DNA from 3 places in the Spongiibacter sp. C9W genome. Region 3 is predicted to be linked to each of the others. Evidence: riboswitches for the same ligand, from Rfam matches in the RefSeq annotation. Region 3 holds a riboswitch; each other region holds the start of a gene.
What was found. Region 3 has a riboswitch for cobalamin ahead of AC2Q8J_RS13125 (TonB-dependent receptor). Riboswitches for the same ligand answer to the same signal wherever they lie in the genome.

Region 1 (6,851 bases), 210 kb from region 3:
CCTGCAGTGCTATCACGCCGTCACCACGGAAGGAGCGTTTCGCCCCGCTCCGTTTCAGGTCGTGCACGCGGGTCGCGGTCGCACGCTGCTTGGCAGCGGCTCAAATGATAAAGCCCTGGCGAGGGAACTCAGCGTCGGGCCGCTCGTTGTTACCCCCGACCCGAACATCGAGCAAGCCCTGTGGCGCAAGCTCATTATCAACTGCGCCATCAACCCCTTAACGGCGCTGTATCGCTGCCGCAACGGCGAGCTGTTGGACAATCCTCAGGCGCTTCAGCAACTGCACGGCGTCATCGACGAGGCGCTCTGCCTGGCGCCGCATTTGCAACTCGGCGATGTCTTTGACGGCCTGCGGGAGCAAGTCTTGGACGTCGTCGCAAATACCGCCCTCAACCGCTCCTCGATGTTACAAGACATCGAGTCCGGTCGCCGCAGTGAGATCGACTACATCACGGGCTACCTCTGTCGCATGGCAGAACAAAAGGGCCTGCCTACTCCCGTGAATCTCAGCCTATTGCGCGGGATCAAAGCACTTTCCGTCGAGTAGTTTTATAGCAAGAAAGGTCATTCTATCCTCCAGCGCTCACTGCACACTTCATCGAAAAGACTGCGACTCGGGAAAAGCTAATCGATACCACCAAAACGCATGAAACGGCGAGGCAAAACCTACCAACAACAAAACCGCCATTAGAAGATAACGAGCGAGCTCAAAGTGAATTGGCGAAAGAAACTACTACTAGTCTGCTGATAAATTGCGTGATAGCTTAGCCCGAGCGCGATCAGCAGGATTAGCTGTAAGGCGCGCAGAATCAAAACATATCCAAGGATGGGATGTAGCAATGAAAAAACTCAAAGGAATTGTCTCGCTTTGCATGGCAAGTGCTATGCTCGTTGCGTGTAATAGCAGCGACGATAAAAATACCGAAAAAAATGAGCCGCTAGTAATAGCACCTTCTCTCGGAATAATGAACGGTGTCAACGTCAGTGTATATCGCCGAGATGGGACAACAATCATCACATCTGGCACCCTTGATGAGTCAGGCCAAATAACGCTCTCTATTCCCGCAAGCCTTAATAGCAAAGCAAAAATTGTGGTTGTAGAGGGCAATGTAGATGCAACATATTTTGACGAGGCTCTGGCAACGACCGTGCCATTTCCAGCAGGGCAAAAAATGCACGCACTTGTCCCAGCTGGGTTAAGCAAGACAACCGTAACGCCGCTTACCGAAATTGCCTTCAGACTAGCAGAAGTCCATCAACTGCTGCCATTAGCGCCGTCAGTAGCAAAACAGCTAAACGATATCGTTAAAAACAGCCTAGCCCCCCAACTTGAGGGTATTCTCTCATTGCCCGAACTAGCGGGCTCAGCGTCAGCAAATAGCTTTAATGATGATAACGCAGGCCGATATGCGCTGATACTCGCCGCGTTAGCAGAGCTGGCAAATAGCTCGGGGGCACCGGCTCTCGACGCTTTGAATGCATTAGCGAAAGACGCCGCCGACGGCATAATTGATGCGGCGAACAATGGCATTGCAATTAACGCTCCATACGTAAACTTTTTGAATGAAATGAGCTCAGCACTTGATACCGCCGCGCAAAAATGGGGCTACTCAGGTGACGCACAAGTACTAGCGCCTGCCAGCACCACACTTGATGCTTCCAATATTGGAAATAATGGTGGCAATGGCGGGAACGACGGAAACGACGGAAACGACGGGAACGACGGGAACGACGGGAACGACGGGAACGACGGGAACGACGGGAACGACGGGAACGACGGGAACGACGGGAACGACGGGAACGACGGGAACGACGGGAACGACGGGAACGACGGGAACGACGGGAACGACGGGAACGACGGTAGCAGCGGTAGTGCATTAGCCTGCTTTGACGCATCTCTGCAAGCAGTTGGCACTACAGTGAAACAGGTGATCTTGTCGAGCTCGCCTGAAGGCGATATCCGAACGACTGCCGATACTGAGCTTCTCAAAAACACCACCTACAATGGTAATAATGCTGTTGAAGCCAAGTCAGACGTTGTAGCGGACGCCAGTCAAGACTTTGCCGACTCTGAATCGACAACTTACACCTACACAAAGCTTGCCGATGGCAATAAAACTCTTCGCACATTTGGAACAATCACTGAAACTAACGTCCCTGGGTTTGGAAAGACCACTGTCACCACTGTAATAGAGCCCTACATGGAAAAACGCTTCGATCTTACGGTTAATCAAAGTTATACCCAGACTTACACCGTTAACGTTGAGTCAGATATTCCTGGTGCACCCTCAACATCCACAGAAGTTACTGATAAAACGACCTACCTCGGACGGGAAACTATCACTGTACCCGCTGGAACCTTTCACGCCTGCAAAATGCGTACAACAAGCAGTGGCGACGAAACCACTACTTGGTTCGCGCCAGGGAACGGGATAATGGTCAAACAAACTTCCGGGGACCAAGAAGACGTTCTTGAAAGCGCTTCAATTAATGGCAATCCGATATAAAGCTTAAGGCTCTTTGGGGCACCCCAGATCACCGCATGCCCCAAACGCACCTCGTGGACGACCCCGTCGTCCACACCCTTCCATTCATTAAACGAACTATCTGCTGAGTGCAAACGGTTAGCTTATGCAACACCAAATTGGTATGAAGGCTTAAGGCACCTAAACATCTCATACAAACTTTGGCACAGAACAAGCTGCACCGATGTGTACAATTTGACAACGCCTTCGCGCCCGAATAGAGTTGCGCCGCCTGTGTTAGGTGCCCAAAGACATTAGTTTGAGGGTTAAACGGGAAGTTCGGTGAGTCGACCACTCGACAAGACCGACGCTGCCCCCGCAACGGTAATCACCTTTGGTGAGAGCCCGGAACCGGCCTAATCAGTTATCACCCGATGTAGCGGAGGGCTTCATCAGCGGTCATATACTTGTATATCACCACTATCCCTCCCTCATTGCTTCCTATTTTTAGCTTTGAGGTAAGTCATGAAAAACCGTCCACTTGTTGTGAACACTGCTCTGCTTGCAGCCTTATCCAGCCCGCTGTTTACCAGCGCCGGTGAAATAGAAACTACCGTCGTTACCGCCACACGCACTGAGCAAAGCATTGCCGAAGTACTGGCGCCCGTCACGGTATTCGAGCGTGCCGATATCGAACGTATCGCACCCCTAGACCTGCAGGAATTGCTGTCTCGCGCTGCTGGCATTAGCTTCGTGCGCAACGGTGGCCGCGGCGCCGCCACCAGCTTGTTTGTTCGCGGCAACCAAAGCAACCATACGCTGCTGTTGGTTGACGGCGTGCGGGTAGGCTCAGCAACACTGGGCAGCCCCTCGCTCACTAACTTGCCCCCGGAGCTGATCGAGCGCGTAGAAATTGTTCGCGGGCCTCGCTCAGCCTTGTATGGTTCCGAGGCGATTGGCGGTGTCATTAACATCATCACCAAGAAGTACCACGACACCGATGGCGTGAAACCCTTTGTACAACTTAGCGCGGGCACCCAGGGCACTGTTAAAACGGTTGCTGCTGTGAACGGCGGAAACGCCGACACTCAGTTCAGCCTAAGCGGCTTGTACGAGGAGACCGACGGCGTCGACAACACCACAAGCAAGGCGCTGCGCCACGGCGATGACGACGGTTTTGAGCAGCAGGCTATCAATTTCAGCGTGTCACATCGCTTTAACGCACGCGCCAACGTTCACGCGCTGTACCAGCACAGCGATAGCGAGAGCGAATACGACACCAACTGCTACGCACCGTTTCCCAATAACTTTGGCTGCGAGCCCTACACAGACAGCACGGTTACCGTCGCGGGTTTGCGCGGTGAATTTCAGCTAAGCGACAACTGGGCACTGAAGCTCACCGCGGGCCAATCTACCGATGAAAGCCAAACGCGCTATCGCTATCGCGACCCCGCGTTGGTTGCCGCGAATCTTCGCGGCGATGTATTCGAAACCACTCGCAAGCAATTCACCGCCCAGAATGACTGGCAGCTCGGTAAACACCACGTACTCACCCTGGGTGGCGAGCATATTAATGACGAGGTCGATAGCACGCTGAGCTACGGCAAAGACGAACGCGAGAACAATGCAGGCTTTGCGCAATGGCAAGCCGACTATGGCCGCATCGACTACGCACTGGGCTGGCGCCATGACAGCAACGAGCAATTTGGCTCCAGCGACACCCGCAACGCCGCCGCCGGATTGGACTTACCCATGGGCATGAAATTGATCGCCTCCTACGGCGAGGGCTTCAACGCCCCCACTTTTAACGACCTCTACTACCCCGGCTACGGCAACCCCAACCTCGAGCCTGAAAGCTCAAAAAACCGGGAGCTGGAGTTGCGCGGCAAACACGCCTGGGGGCAGTGGAGCGTTAACTATTTCATCAACGACGTGGATAAGCTCATCCAATACAACCCCGCCACCTTCGGGCCGGACCAAATTGAATCAGCGCGCATCGAGGGCCTGGAGCTAAGCTTGGCAACCGTAGTAAGACAGTGGCATATCGAAGCCAATGCAACGCTCCTGGATACCGAAGACAAAAATTCAGGCAAGGAATTGCGCCGCCGCGCCGACAGCCAGGTTAACATCGATGTTGACCGCCAATGGCAGCAATGGGGAGTCAATGCCAGTGTTCGCTTGACCAGTGACCGCTACGAAAACACCAGCAATACCGACGAATTGCCGGGCTACGGCCTGGTCGATGCCGGTGTTTCCTACCAGATCAATGACAGCCTCAAGTTGCAACTGCTGGTAAAGAACCTGTTTGACAAAGACTACGTTAGCGCCAGACACTTCAGCCTCGGCAACTATGAGTCAATTGGGCGTGAAGCGCTGCTAAGCGTGACCTACGCCCCCTAAGGCGAAAGCTTAGACAGCGATGGAGCTCCGTCACAATGAATGAAGAAGAAAAGCGCCACCAACAGCGCATGCAGAAGAAGAAGGCACTGATCGACGCCAAGGTCGCGAAAGCTACCGAAGAGCGCGGCGTGCTTATCGTCTTAAGCGGGCCGGGCAAGGGGAAATCCAGCTCGGGTTTTGGCACGGTGATTCGCTGTATTGGTCACGGCTACAAGGCCGCGGTGGTGCAGTTCATCAAGGGGACCTGGGACTGCGGTGAGAGAAACTTCTTGCAACAGCGCTGTCCCGAGGTACCTTTCATTGTGATGGGCTCCGGTTTTACCTGGGAAACACAAAGCCGGGAACGCGATCGCGAAGCCGCTCAGCAAGCCTGGCAGCAAACGAAAACACTGTTGAACGATGCCTCATTACACTTAGTGCTGCTCGACGAACTGACCTACATATTGAAGTACGGATACATCGACGCCGAAGAAGTCTACGAAGCGCTGCGCAACCGCCCTCGGGAGCAGAGCGTGATTATTACTGGCCGTGGTGCGCCGCCAGCCCTCAAAGAACTGGCCGACACCGTATCGATGATCGATGATAAAAAACACGCCTTTCGCGCGGGCATTAAGGCGAGAAAAGGCGTGGAGTATTGATGCGCCGCCTGCTTGTCGTACTCAGCCTACTGCTCGCGCATATAGCCAGTGCCAGCAGCGAGCGCTGCGTTGACGATGACCGCAACGTAAAGGTTTGCCTGGATGCTCCGGCTGCGCGCATTATCGCCCTGTCACCCGGTGCGACGGAGCTGCTCTATGCCGCAGGCGCGGGCGATAAATTAATCGCTGCCGTCAGCTTTAGTGACTACCCTGATGAAGCGAAAGCCCTGCCGAGAGTGGGCAGCTACAACCGTTTTGACCTCGAAGCGATTCTCAGCTTAAAACCGGACCTGCTAATCGGCTGGCACAGTGGCAACCCGACAGAGCAACTGGCGCAACTCGAAGCACTGGAGCTTAAGGTGTATTACAGCGAGCTGCGCGGCTTTGACGATGTTAGTCGCACCCTACGCCGTTTTGGCGAGCTGGCCGGCAGCGAGCCCTCAGCAAATGCCGCCGCCGAGCATTTTGACCAAGGCATATCCGCCTTACGCAAGCAGTACCAGAACGCTGAGAGCGTTCGCGTTTTTCAGCAAATTTGGGTTAACCCCTTAATGACGGTTAACGACCAACACCTCATTAGCGAAGCGACACGCCTGTGCGGCGGCATAAACGTCTTTGGCAACCTGCCGCGCTTGGCTGCTCGCATCGACCACGAGGCCGTATTAGCCGCCAACCCCGAAGCCATTATCGCCGGCGGCATGGGAGAAGAAAATCGCAGCTGGCTGGACGACTGGCGCCCCTACTCAGGCCTGCTGGCCGTGCAGAGAGATAACCTGTTCTTTATTCCACCCTCTACTCTGCAACGGCCAACACCAAGACTCCTCAGCGGCACCCGTATGCTGTGCCAGCACCTGGACACCGCACGTGGCCGCCGCTAGCTATCACACCCCGCGCCTGCTACCCGCACTCGCCCTGCTCAGCCTCGGCGCGCTGTTGGCCGTTGCGCTTAGTGTAAGCACTGGGAGTGTCGCCATTAGCACCGCGGAGCTGTGGGCGGTGCTGCAAGGAGAGGGAGACCCCCTACACCACACCTTGATATTCGACCTGCGATTACCGCGCAGCCTCGCTGCCTTTGCCACCGGCGGGCTACTGGCCGCGGCGGGCGCACTTATGCAAGTGCTGCTGCGCAACCCGCTGGCGGACCCCTATGTGCTCGGCCTTTCCGGTGGCGCGGCGGTGGGCGCCCTGAGCGCCATGCTACTTGGTCTGGGCAGTGCGGCGGTTTCAGGCTCGGCATTCATCGGCGCCATTGTATCGGCGATCACGGTATTCGGCTTAGCCCACGGCACCGGCAGCTGGACACCCACACGCTTACTGCTTACCGGTGTGGTTATTGCGGCGGGATGGG
Region 2 (6,851 bases), 1.3 Mb from region 3:
TTAGCGCGCAAACCGCGGCGAATACCCGCACCAAATATCACGACGACAATTGCCAGCAGCCAATACCATGTTGGCGACATGGCACTGCGCGCCGGCTCACTCTGTTCAGCGCCGCCCTTCTCTGCCGACGACTCCTTGGCACGCTGGTCCGGCGCTAGCTCGCTAGGTGCCACTTGCACTTCACGAATGGTGCTGGGCTGAGCAGCCGGTTGCTCAGCCGCCGTGCGGCTGCGCGCCAACACGGCCTCAAGCTCCGCAGCGCGCTCGACGCTGAGCTGGGCTTTTACTAGCTCATACATTGGGTGATTGGCATGGGTGTGGCCGCTGCCAGGGTTGCCGTGCTCAATAATATTGCTGGCAAACTGCTGGGCGAGCTGGGCGGTGATTTGCTCACCGGCCTGCCAGAAGCCTTTGTCGATGGCCACCAACATCACCGCCAAAATATTGGTTTGCACATAGCGTTTATCACCTTCGCTCAGGAAGATATCCAGCCCGAGGTCGCGGCTGTCGTCGATGTAAACGTCTTTTAGTTCGTTCCACACCGCGTCGCTGATTAACTCCGGGCTGGTGACTTCCCAGCCCCAGAGGTACTCGACGAATTCACTGCCCATGGTGCGCGCACCGGCGTAACCCTCTTCCATTAAGGGTTTGATCCATTGAGGATTGAAGAAGCGACCGCGCAACTCGGTGGCGAGCGTTTTCTGTAGGCTATCCATGCGCAGCGCATCGCTGCGGGCATGATTGATCACAGCGCTTTCCGGCTGGCGGCCGGTGACGGTTTCCACGGCCAAATTAAAACCGCCGAGGTAGTCGAAGGCGTCGTTATTGTCGATCAAACCGTAGAGGTTACTGGCGCGCCCGAGAAAGGTTTTGGATACACCCGCCAGCTGGTCGCGAAACACTTGCTGCGCCGCCTCGCCCTGTAAACCCACGCCGAAGGCATGCCCCATACGCTTAAGGTAGACCTCGCCCAGTTCTTTCCGGTCTTTCCAGGCACCTGAACGCTCAACCAGTCGGTTAATACCTGCGCCGTAACCGCCCGGCGCAATACCAAAGACGCGCAGGCTGGCTTGCCGCCCCACTTCACTGGCATGCATCCCCGGCTGCGCGGCGAGCATCGCGCGCGCCTCTGCCACCCAGTTAGTCGCCACTTGGTTTTTCTCCAGCGGCTCGCGACCACCGGCGGCGGTGTCTTCGATCAGCGCCAGCGCGGCGTTGAGGGCGGGCCGTAAATTCGGGTATCGCTCTGCGATGGTGTCGCGGCTGGCATCCAGCGCCATTAACACGGCGCGATCAAGCAAGGCCATATGTCGCCCGTATAAATCGCGAAACAGCCCAGAGGCGGTAAACAACACGTCCATACGCCGGGCCTGATCCTCGCCCAGTTCGATGCGCTCCAGCCCTTTTACAATGCCGCGACTGTTCCACACCGGTCGCATACCCAGCAGTTTGAGGCCAAAGGCCACCATCGCCCCCTCGTCTCGCACCGCATCCGAAGCCCAAAGAATCACGCCCTGTTTATTGGCAGGACCCGCTTCGCCGTATTTGGCGGCAACGCGCTGGGCTTTTTCACGCAGCAGAACCTCGTCGCCTTGCTCACCGCGAAGCACCTGATCAGCCAGCTGGCGCCCAACCTGATAGCCGAGCTTGCTGGGAATAAGACTGCCGTCCAGGGCGTGAAAGTTGCGCCCGGTGGGCAAGGCCTCGGGGGTTCGAATCGGGTCGTTGCCTTTACCGGGGGCAACAAAGCGCCCATTCAAGCCATTGAGTAGCGCGGTCATCTCGGCTTTGGGAGAACGCGTCAGGTCTCGCCGCCACACCGCTTTTTCAGCCTTAGTCGCGCCGCTGTCGGCCATCGAAGCCAACATGGTATCAACGCCGGTCGTGCTCCAATCGCGACCCAATACATGCAGGCCCAGCGGCATAAAGTCTTCCTGAACATGGGTCAGGTAGTGGCCGACTTCGTGGAGAAAGAGCTCTTCATCAATCTCTTCAAAACCGATACCTCGCACTTTTAGCTCTTCGTCCATAGACGCTTCCAGCTCATCGCGCAGACCATATTCATCGATTTTCGCCCTGAGCTGCGCCAGCGCGCCGCTGCGGATGAACGGGTCACTCGCGGCCTCGGCGCTCTCCACTAACTGCCGCACTTCCAATAGCTCATCGTAAAGCTCAGTAACTGCCAGAGGCGGTGTTAAGTGATCCACCATCACCGCTAAGCCACGGCGTTTGGCTTGAATCCCTTCGCCAACACCATCGACGATGTAGGGATACACCCCCGGCAAATCACCCGCGATAATGCTCGGGTAGTCGTCTTCCCCCAGGCCCACACCCCGGCGCGGCAAAAACTCGTAGGTGGAATGACGACCCACATGCACCAGCGCATCGGCGCCAAAGTCATCCTGCAAGTAGCGATAGAACGCTAGGTACTGATGCGGCGGCGGAAAACTCAAATTGGCGTGCAACAGCTCTTCGTTCAGTTCCCAGCCCCGCGGTGGCTGCGGGCCGACGAAGACATTGCCAAAGCGAACGCCAGGCACCAGCAAACGCTCGTCCCAGACCATCACCTTACCGGGAGCGTCGCCCCAGCCGCGAATGCCTTCAATGCCCAGCGCAACCAGCGCTGCCACCCGCGCCTCGGCGGCCCGCCATGACGCCTGGCCACCACTGGCCACAGCATCAATTTGCGCCTGGTATTCGCTCTCTAGCTGCTCCAATAAATCCAGTGCCCGATTGCGGCTTTTTTGACGCACACCATCGAGGGCGTGGTGAAGATTCGTGACGGTATTGTGCATACTCTCGGTGAGTAGCGTTAAACGTTTCTGGCGCAGGCGAAAATCCTGAAGTGCGCTGAGCCGCTCAAGCTGACTCACCATACGCTGGTGTAACTCTCCCAGCGGGCCAGCCACCATTTCCTGCTGTACGACCTTGGGCAGCGTGGCAAACCACTTCCGGTAATCGTCTGCACTCAGGCTGGCGACCTTGCCAGACATCTCCGCCAATGCCTGGCGATCTTCAGGTAAATTCACGCCCCGTTCCTGCAGCAAACTCAGCAAGGCCTCGGTATTCTCCGGAAGCTTTCCGGTGTGATAGCCCGCAGACTGCAATGCCTGCAGCATTTCCAGCAAACTGTCGGGCACATTGAGATTATCTGCGCCGATATTGTGGCGACCGGGAGGGTGGTTGTAGTAGACAATGGCGATCCGTTTATCGACGTTGCGCTTGTTTTGCAGCGCCAACCAACGCTCTACCCGCCGCAGTTGCCGGGCCAACTCAGCGCCCACCACTTTGCTGCGACGCAGCTTGGCACCGGTGGCCGGGTCGATACCGGAGTCTGACGCCAGCGAGAGAATTTGCGCCTGTCCAATGCCCTGTAGTTCAGGCATGGCCAACCGGTAGTGCACTGAATCTGCGGGCAAACCCTGAGCGGAAAGCTGCCAGTCACTATAGCCCCAGTCCAGCACCCGCAGGCCTTTCAACACAGGCAGGTTAAGCGCTTGCAGTGCATCGAGAACCGCTTGGCGACCTTCACCGCCGCCGACGACAAAGTCCTGCAGAGAAATAATGACCGAGGGCGTCGCCGCACGCTTACCGGCCATTAGCGTTGCGATGGTATCTACAGCGTCGACGCTGGGCTCACCCCATGCCGCCAATAACGAGACGCACTGCCACTGCTGGTTTGCGCAAATAGCGCGATGCAACGCCCATTCACCGTTGAGGTCGCCGGTGTTGTGGTCGAGCACCCAAACAATGGGTTTATCGGCAGACAGTGATTTATCCAGCTCGTCACTCGTCAGCCAACGCTCCCCTTGTTTACCGTGTAAGGCCAAACGCAGCGGCGCCTGTTCGCGCAGTGGTGCGGCATCCCCATCATTCAGCAGCGCAATCAACGACTCGGCATTCACCGCCGAGCGGTGAATCCAATACGCCCGCGCCTGCAACCACGCGCTGTACTCAGGAAATTTTTGCTGACTGGCCGCCAGTGACTCAGCATCCAGCGCCAGGCCCTCGCTGCCCACAAACTGCTGACTAACGGCGCTGGAAAACGGCTGCCCATTGGCATCGCGCTGCAGCGCCATAAGCCGGTTGTCACTGTGCAATACAAAGCGGCGTTGACCGCGCGGATACGCCATTGCCAGCAGGCGTTCGACGGATTCGCCGAACACCCCGGCGAGAAGTAAGGAATGATGACTCAGCAGCAGCTGTTGTAAATCTGCGTCGTTCAGGCGCTCTACTTGGCTAACGGTGCGAATCGCTATATCCGCCTGCGGCTTCTTATCAAGATAGCGGTGAGCGCCCGCCACCAGCACCGAGGAAGAGCGGTCGGAGACGATCACCAGGCTCGCCTGCGCCGCCGAGCACAACACACTCGCTGTCAGTGCGAGAAGGAATACCAGTAACGCCTTAGTCCGGTGCCACTTATTAAAATGCTGATTCACCCGAAGTCCCTTCCTGTACGGCAGCCAAAGTAAGGCTGTGATACCGCGTGCAAATGGACATCTCGACAACTGGCATAACCAGCTATTGCGCTCGCATGCCCACCCGCATGTGATTGATAAAACGCGGTTGTCGAAAAGGGAGGAATTTAGAAGGGAAAACTGACCCTGCTACGTCGCCCACCGCAACTACGCACTGTGTTCAGGCCGGTCTCCGGGCTTACAGAAGTGGATCTCTCCAAATGTTTGACGCCTTCCCGTCGTGAGACAGTGGCCGTGCCAAACTACTTCTGATTACCGTTGCGGGGGCAGCACAGGGCTAGCATGCATGGCCAGAATCAGCACAGTATGCGCACCTGTTTCCCGTTTAACCCAAGTAAAACAACAATTGGGCACCTGGAACAGGGAGCGATCATACCGACTTAATTAACTCGGTCAAGACAAAGGCGCGGGCACTAAGTACCGGGTAGCAGACGCCAGGCGATATTTAATCGCGCGAAATTTGTGTGGGTCAGCCAATGGCTTGCGAGATCAATACTCTGAGTTTTTCCTCGTAGCCGCTGCGCAGTTCGCGATACATTTCCTCACCAAACATCTGGCTCAATGTCGGCTCGGAAACCAAAAAGTAATTCATCGCCCCGAGCAGCTGATACACGGTAATTAAGGCCTGAGCATCGGACGAAAAGGTGGACGGCGAGGCCTGCTTGGCCAACGCGATAAGCGACTCCAAAAATGGCCGCAAGTACCAGACATTGGCAGAGGTTGCGCGGTGTTTGTTGTCCAGGAGTTCGCGCATTAGCAGCTGCGTTTTGTGGGTCTGCCCTTCCAGCAGGCGGTAAAAGCGTATCAGCGTGTCTTCCAAGGCACTGCTACCCTCGCCGCTTGTGGCATCGCGCGCTGCCTCTAGTTCTGCCATCAACTGGTCAGAAATTCCTTTAAGCACTTCGCCATATAGCTTTTCCTTGCTGCCAAAGTGGTGAAGCAGGGCCTGCTTGGTATAGGGCAACTCGTCGGCAATGGCCGCAATGCTGGTGCCATAGAAACCGCGCTCGGCAAACAGACGTGTTGCCACCGACAAAAATTGCTGTCGCGTATCCGCTGCCTCACTCGTCACCATGCGCTCCTACTGTTTTTTTCAAACGGGCTGTTTGCCACACTTTATTGCCGCTTGACAGCTTACCATGTGGTAAGCATGGTTTCACTTACCACATGGTAAGTCGCGTAAATCGCAAGGGGTCGCAGCGTGAAACACACAACTGAAATCCATCGCATTAACGAGTTGCTGAAACTCAATGAAGAAAAGTCTGCCTTTCTTGACGCCAGCGTTAGCCATAACCCTGTTGAGCACTACTATTCGGCGTCGATTTTCGAGCGGGAACAGGCCGCCATTTTCCGGCAACTACCCCAGCCTCTGGTGCACAGCAGCGAGTTGAAAGAACCCGGCGCCTTTCTGCGCCGCACACTGGCCGGCTTACCTCTGCTGATCACCCGCGATGCCGATGGCCACGTGCATGTTTTCTTAAATGTTTGCCGCCACCGGGGCACGCGATTGGTAGATGAACAATCTGGCTGCAAACACCGCTTCACCTGCCCCTACCACGCCTGGACCTGGGACAACCGCGGCGAGCTCATTGGCGTACCCCATCAAAAGCTGGGCTTCCCCGATCTGGACCGCGCCCAACACGGCTTAAAACGACTTGGTTGCAGCGAGTTTGGTGGTTGGCTGTGGGTAAATCCGGCCGGCGAAGAAGCGCCGGATATCCCCGCCTTTTTGCAGGACTACGCCCCGGACTTTTCATGGTTTGGCGGCGAGTCACTGCAGCTTCTTCATGTAGAGGAGCAAACCCGTGAGGTGAATTGGAAGTTGTTGGTGGAGGGCGGCATAGAAGCCTATCACTTCCGCGTGGCCCACCGAAACACCATCGCGCCTTACTTCTTTGACAACTTATCGAGCTACGAAAGCAGCGGGCCGCACCTGCGCTCCATACTTGCCAAGCGCTCAATGGCCGACTTGCGCACGCAAGCTGAAGCTGACTGGCAGCTGCGCGACCATGCTCAGGTGGTCTACACCTTGTTCCCAACCACCCAGCTCCTGGTGCAGCCTGACCATATTGGATGGGTGCACTTTGAGCCACTCAGCGCGTCGTCTACGCGCATGCGGCTGTGTACACTGGTGCCGGCAAACCGCGTCGAAACGGACAAAGACCTAGCGCACTGGGCGAAAAATCATGCGATAACCGTGAAAACGCTCAGCGAGGATTTTGAAATTGGCGAGAGCATACAACAGGGGCTGCGCTCAGGCGCAAACGAAGCACTAAACTTCGGTCGGTTTGAAGGGGCACTGGCGGTATTCAACCAGCAAATCAATGATCGACTCTCGCCAGAATAGCGATAACACAGGGTTGCGATAAGAAC
Region 3 (6,851 bases):
CTCCTCCGCAGAAATTGCGGCGACGGGCTCGGCCGTATCAGCGTAATACCGCTCTGTTCGGCCATCGCTGAAACCAACAACATAGGCAGCGCGATCGCCAATGGCGCGCAGGCTGAGCTGAGTAACGCCCGCCTCGCTCAACAACTGCCGCGGGGAAACGGCAACGGCAGAGGCCCGCAGCGGCGGCAAGCCCGCCAGTCGTTCCTCCTCGCTCAAGCCTGGATAGGGCACATACATCAGCACAATGCCGCTGATAAACCACATGGCAAACAGCACGCACATAGCCACACCCAGCCAGCGATGCCCCAGATATAAATACCGCTTTAGTTTCATCTCGCCGCGCCTCAGAAGCGATAATTCAAACTGAGGTCGGCAGCGCGCCCATCTGCCAGGATCCATTGATCACCATAGGGTGCCAACACATAGTCGCGGGTGTCCGACAGGTTTTTACCGCGCAAACTTATTTGCAGGGCATCACTGACCTGCCAGTGAAGGGCCGCGTCGACAACGCGGTAGGACGGCAATACCGAGGTGTTACTGTCATTAGCATAGCGCTCACCCACATAGCGCAGGCCCGCACCCAGCTGCCAGTGAGGATGCCACTGCCAACGCAGCCACAGGTTGGCGGTTTTCTCGGCGACATTGCGCGGGGTGTTCCCGGAAAGATCATCGCTGCCTTTCACGAACTCCTCGTAACGCGCCCGCGCCAATGCCAGATTAAAATCAAGGCTGACCGACTCGCTTACCTGTGTATACACCTCCCACTCGATACCTCGGGAAGATTGCTCACCAATTTGCCGCTGCACACCGCCGGGGTCAGCGCTCAACAGGTCGCGTTTGACGATATCGTATACCGCTAAACTGGTTTGCAAACGCCCCTGCCAGTACTGCTGTTTTATGCCGAGCTCTACTTGCTCACCCCTGGCCAGCTCTACGTCATCGTTCACCGATGTCAGTACCGATCCAATGGGGTCGAGTGCACGGCTGTATTGCGCATAGACAGAGGTTTCCTCTGACGGCTGGTAAACCGCACCAACACGCCAACTGCCGCCACTGGGCGACGAGGTACTGCGCGACGCGCTCTGGCCGTTGCGCTCGATCTCAAGTCGGTCGTAGCGCAAGCCCAACACGGCACTCCACTGTGGCGTGATTTGCAGATGATCGTCGAGAAACAAGGCGACTTGCTGTGTCTCACTGCTGAAGTCATCGCTGGTGGCACTCTGCACACCGTCGCGCCAACGGCCCGGCGCAGGCTGCTCCAGGTCGACGCTACTGCTGCCTTGGTAAGGGGAGTTGTTGCGGTGGCTGAAGTCGATATCGTTCACTTCCAGACCGATGTTGAATCGGTTGTCACGCCCCAGTAGGGGTTGCGCTAAGGTGACATCCGCGCGATAGCCCAACTGCTCCTGGTCGTGCAGTATTTCCAGATAGAAACTCCGGTCCACCTCACCAGAGGCCGAGTTGTAGGCGTAACTCTCAACATTGCGCCAGTGGCGATCGGCACGCATGTAGTAGAGTTCACTGCGGAGTACCGCCGCCTCGCTGATCTGCCAAGTGGCAGAGAGCCGCGGCCACAAATCCTGATAAGACACGAAGGCATCGCTAACATTGTAATTATTGCGGCGTGTCGACGGATGCACCCGACCATCGACCAGTGGCGTTCCCCAGTACGGCGCGGCATCAGTGTCGGCAATATCGACGGCAAGCTGCCACGACAACTGCGCCGTCTGCTGAAACAAGACACCAACCGCCAGCGCCTGTCGATGCTCATCGGCGCGGTCCACGTAACCATCGCTGCGGTGATCCACCGCATCAATGCGGTAGGCGAGCTGGTCGGATACCGCATCCCCCAGGCCCAGCGCAAAACGTCGCAAACCAAAACTGCCTGCACTGATATCAAGCTCATTCGGCGCCTTCTCGAAGGACGGCTTTTTCGGCACGTAATTCACCGTGGCGCCAATGGCGCCCACACCATTGATCACCGAACCAGGGCCACGCAGCACCTCAATGCGCGCCATTGTCCAAGTGTCGGCAGGGAAGCTGACCGTGCCACTGCCCACATACAAGCGCTTGCCATCATAGGTGCTAACCACCGAACTGTGCCCGGCAAACCCGCGAACGGACGTGGCACTGCCGCCATTTCCCGGCGAGGCATTGGCGGCGAAGCCCGCCGCCCGCGTTAGCGCAGACAAGCCCGAGAAGTCGCCCTTTTCAGCAATGTCTTCTCCGGTGATGACCGCCACGCTGGCGGGAGTTTCCATAACGGTTAAGCCCAGCCGAGACCCGGCCCGGTGTTGCTCATACAACGATAAGCCCGCCGACGTGTCGGCTTCGGCGGTCACCGCCATTTCTTCAAGTTGAAGATGCTCCGCAAAATTTGGCGCGCACCACACCAGCCCGCTGCACAGCAGCAAACATCGCGTATTGTTCATTGTGAAACCTCAAACGTAAGTTAAAAAACGCATGAGGGAGGGGACGAGGGAATTCGACAGCGAGCCGCAAGGGCCAGAAGAAGTCCAACGCATGAAGCCCTCCGCTTCATTGCTGTTAACGTCTAAAGGCCGGTATCGGGCTCTCATCGAAATGATCACCGTTGCGGGGGCAGCGTTGGATTCACCTTGGCGGTTTACCAAACTTCCCGTTTAACCTGCCAGACCGATTGCTCGTGTCGACAGGCACCTTCAGAACGCGGGGGAGCATACCACAGCTCGCCCGCTGCACAAGTTTGTCAGGCCAATAAGGCAAGAATCAGAAATAGCGCTGTGCCGGACAAGCTCAGCTGTATGGTGCGTGTTTTCAGCCCTTTTGAGGCAAAGCCCAAATACAAACCACTGAGCATAATCACGACCAGCGCCATCGAGAACGCAATTTCAAACTGCTTATACAACGTGGGGCCGTGCCCCTTGTGCAGCTCGATTAAAGCGGCAATCAAATCGGGCTTGGCAGCGACAATATGCAGGCCATCGTCGCGCTGTATCAGCTGGTAGAACTGACGGTTGGTCGGGCGAGTATCCAGGTTTTCGCCGCGGTGCTTCAAATACTGGAAGTTACTATTCAGGCCCTGCTCTTGGAGTAAGTCGCGCACCTGTTGCTCGAGGTCGGGGCTTTGGGTATCGATCTTTACCGGCACAACAGCTACGGTCTCTTTTTCGACACTGCCCTTTACACCCAACAGGTAGAGCCCACCTGAGAGCGCCATGATCACCACCATCGGCGCAAAGAACGCGGCTAAATACAGGTGAATATTGATAACTAGCTTTCTGGACATTACTGCACTCCCTTACAACCAAAAATGGCATGCCAGAATAGCATGCCATTGATGTCGGAGTTTGACGCAGCTCTATGACAGGCGCATTAAAATGCGTATTGCCAGCCCGCGGTTAGCGTCGAGTCCAGTTCCATTTGCGGACCGTCCAAGTGCTGGTAAACCGGCTCGCCATATTCCAGCGCCAGCCGGTGCCCCTTCGCAGCCCCTTTCAGGAACAGGTAATTGAGGCCCAATGAGAGCTCGCTGCGCTCGCCGCCCTGCGCATCGGGGTCCGCCGTTGGCACCATCATCGGATTCAGATCGTCTCGCGCACCGTCGATATTTCCCCAGGCGCTGTGAGTTACGCGCAGCGAAGCGCTCAACGCCGGAGAGAAGCTGTGCGCCAACCACGCACTTACTTGGGCGCGATTGCCAAGACGGTAGTCGTTGTCGTTGTAGTCACTGCGAATGGTCAACGCCAGCTGGGCGCCCCAGCTCAGTGACGCCTCCTGACCACTGTAGGTCACACCCGGCAGCAGGTCGACGCTGCCACTACCCAGTTGCATGCGGTAGGGCAGCTTGGCATTTTTCATTGCTGGCGTGTCATCGCGCTCGTCAATGCTACCAGTTGGCAAGCTAAGCCCGAGGTTGGCGTGCACTCGATGGGCATTATCGGCAGAGGTATACAGTGTGACCAGCGCCGAGGCCTTCACGTCGCCCCAACCACTGCTCTCTGTCGTAAAGCTACCACCCATGCGCGTTTGGTGATCCATTTCGTTACTCAGGTAGGGCAGCATAAACATCAGCGTAACGTCATCGCTGGGTGCATACATGGCACCAAACATATGCATTTCCATATCCATGCTTAGCGGCGCAACCATATAGGGGCCGGGGTTCATCATCGTGCCGGTAATCTCTCGGGCAGAGAGCGAGTCACCACCGCCGAGATTGCCTTCCATCTCCATCGCCATATAGCGGTAGGAGAACATCCACTCACCCGCTTTGTGAGTGTGGTCGCCCATTACCCCAATGGGGCCGTGGGCGGCCGCGCCCATCGACGCCACCTGCACAATGTCGTCGTGCGCAAATACAGGGGTTGAGCTTAAAACCGCAGCCGACAGCAGCGCCGTGCAAAGAGTAGAGCGGGACATAGAAATTGCCTGTTGTTATGACTAAGCCTAAAGTGGGCTACATGGTAGCAAAATCGCCGCCACCCTCTCTGCGACAAAATGTCGCAGTCATTCGCCTACATGGCGACAAGCGCTATACTCGCCTCTTTATCTGGAGCGGCCTGTGAATTCAGACATCGCCAATATGCGCCGACTCTGCGCGATTCGTAGCGTTGTTATCGCCGGGCAATTCGGTGCCTTGCAGTTCGCCAAATACCAGCTGGGCTGGCTCCTCCCCTACGTAACACTCGAGCTGCTGCTTGGCGTCATCGCTATTTTTGCCGCCTTTTGCTGGTGGCGCAGCTATCAGCGCTGGCCCGTTACCGACTTAGAATTTTTCGTTCAGCTGTGCATTGATGTCGCCGGCTTTACCGCCGTTCTGTACCTCTCCGGTGGCAGTAGCAACCCCTTTATCTCTTACCTGTTAGTGCCCCTGTGCATATCAGCCACAACACTGCCGCTGCGCTACACCTGGGGCCTGGTGATCGTATCGCTGCTGGCATATGGGCTACTGCTGTTTTACTTCATCCCGCTGGCGCCCCTTTCGCCCCACGCTCAGCATATGCACAACGCCCCGGCCATCAATATGCATATGGTCGGCATGTGGATGAACTTCGTGGTCAGCGCCCTGCTTATCAGCTACTTCGTATCCGCCATGGCGTCCAGCCTGCGCCAAAAAGAAAACGAGCTCGCCCAGGTGCGTGAACGCCAGCTACAAGACGAACAACTGCTCGCCGTCGCCACACTCGCGGCCGGTACGGCGCACGAACTCGGCACGCCGCTAGCCACAATTAAGGTAATTAGCGAAGACTTGCTGGACGAAATAGACGACAACTATGCCGACGATGTGGAGGCACTTAGCGAGCAAGTCGACCACTGCAAACAGATTCTCGATAAGTTGGTGAGCACCGCTCGCGACCTGAGTACCCAGCAAGCAGAAGCCACAGCAGTGGTTAGCTATATCGACGGCGTTATCGACCGCTGGCAGCTTATGCGCCCCGCCTGCGCTGTCGCCGTGTCCATTGCCGACGACTGCAAGAGCCTGTCCATCAACTTGGACGGCACCGTCTCGCAGAGTATTCTCAACCTGTTAAACAATGCCGCCGACGCCAGCCCCGACGATGTTGCGCTGGCGGTTCATCGCGACGACATTCATTTATACATAACGATTTGTGACCGCGGCCCAGGCCTGCCGGGCGCGGAGGGGCGTATTCACCGCGCCTATGTCAGCACCAAAGGAAAGGGCCTCGGGCTGGGCCTATTGCTCAGCCACGCCACGGCCGAACGCTACGGCGGCCAGCTACAGTGGCAGCGCCGCCCGGAAGGCGGCAGTCGCCTGGAGCTAAGCCTGCCGCTGGCCGCGATTACTCAGCGAAGCTATTGAGGGGATACGCCATGACCGCTAAACGCTTTTTAGTCATTGATGATGACGACGCCTTTTGCACCGCCTTGCAACGTTCGCTAACGCGCAAGGGCTATGAGGTAAAGCTGGCGAATAATCTCGATGAGGCCCGCGAATGCTGTCAGCAGTACGTTCCGAATTATGCGGTGGTGGACCTGAAAATTGACCAGGAGTCGGGTCTGAACATTATTCCCTATTTGCGCAACCGCTTCCCCGACATACGCATGCTGATGCTGACCGGCTATTCCAGCATCGCGACCGCAGTGGATGCCATAAAACTGGGTGCAGATAATTATTTGCAGAAGCCCGCTGGCACCGCCGCGATTCTCGCCGCGCTGGAGGAGAGCTCAAAGCCTGAGCCGGGGCAAGCCCTTCCCCCCAGTAACGCACCGTCGCTGGAGCGCATGACCTGGGAGCATATTCAACAGGCTCTGAAGGATAACGATGGCAATATTTCTGCCACGGCGCGGCAGCTGGGAATGCACCGGCGCACCTTGCAGCGAAAACTACAGAAGCGGCCGGTTAAGTCTTAAAAGCGGCTATATAAGTCAGCAACCCCGGGCAACACCCGGGGCAGAGATGCAAGGCCCGGCAGGGCCCAAAATTAATCGCTAACGCTGTTTCCGGCATCGAGTTCGAAGATGCGTACATTGCCGCTCACCTCGTTGCCGACAACAATGTAACCCACGCCCTCTTTCAGGAAGCCGGTCAGCCCTTCTGGACCCACATCGCCCGTTTCGTTTTGCAGGTCAGCCGCAAAATTGCGATTGTTCACATACTGCACAAACTGCACGCCGTAGGGCGAGGTCACGTCGTACACCGCAATGCCGCCGGTGCGCTCCAAACCAATAAAGGCATAGACACGCCCCAGGCTGGCGATCAGCGTCAAGCCTTCAGGCTCGGCGCCTTTGTCGTCGCTGCGGGTGTCGCGGTCGTTGGCATTATTGCCCAGCAGAGCGTGGGTCACGCGCAGCAAATCCGCGCCGGAGTCGAAGACTAAGTTGCCCTCTTCATCCCAGATCGCAAAGGACCG

Region 1: another riboswitch for cobalamin. It lies ahead of AC2Q8J_RS14165 (TonB-dependent receptor domain-containing protein); the one in region 3 lies ahead of AC2Q8J_RS13125 (TonB-dependent receptor).
Region 2: another riboswitch for cobalamin. It lies ahead of AC2Q8J_RS06840 (cobaltochelatase subunit CobN); the one in region 3 lies ahead of AC2Q8J_RS13125 (TonB-dependent receptor).

The regions. Positions count from the first base shown of each region.
Region 1 covers NZ_CM170672.1:2,973,568-2,980,418, reverse strand. The annotation lists gene AC2Q8J_RS14175 (2-dehydropantoate 2-reductase) at 1-547, shown strand, start outside; gene AC2Q8J_RS14170 (DUF3108 domain-containing protein) at 840-2,507, shown strand; cobalamin riboswitch at 2,748-2,899, shown strand; gene AC2Q8J_RS14165 (TonB-dependent receptor domain-containing protein) at 2,991-4,865, shown strand; gene cobO (cob(I)yrinic acid a,c-diamide adenosyltransferase) at 4,901-5,503, shown strand; gene AC2Q8J_RS14155 (cobalamin-binding protein) at 5,503-6,381, shown strand; gene AC2Q8J_RS14150 (FecCD family ABC transporter permease) at 6,368-6,851, shown strand, end outside.
Region 2 covers NZ_CM170672.1:1,434,179-1,441,029, forward strand. The annotation lists gene AC2Q8J_RS06840 (cobaltochelatase subunit CobN) at 1-4,439, opposite strand, end outside; cobalamin riboswitch at 4,624-4,851, opposite strand; gene AC2Q8J_RS06845 (TetR/AcrR family transcriptional regulator) at 4,948-5,553, opposite strand; gene AC2Q8J_RS06850 (aromatic ring-hydroxylating oxygenase subunit alpha) at 5,680-6,825, shown strand.
Region 3 covers NZ_CM170672.1:2,763,568-2,770,418, reverse strand. The annotation lists gene AC2Q8J_RS13130 (PepSY domain-containing protein) at 1-333, opposite strand, end outside; gene AC2Q8J_RS13125 (TonB-dependent receptor) at 345-2,432, opposite strand; cobalamin riboswitch at 2,543-2,698, opposite strand; gene AC2Q8J_RS13120 (hypothetical protein) at 2,729-3,268, opposite strand; gene AC2Q8J_RS13115 (transporter) at 3,355-4,398, opposite strand; gene AC2Q8J_RS13110 (ATP-binding protein) at 4,541-5,800, shown strand; gene AC2Q8J_RS13105 (response regulator transcription factor) at 5,812-6,351, shown strand; gene AC2Q8J_RS13100 (choice-of-anchor I family protein) at 6,423-6,851, opposite strand, start outside.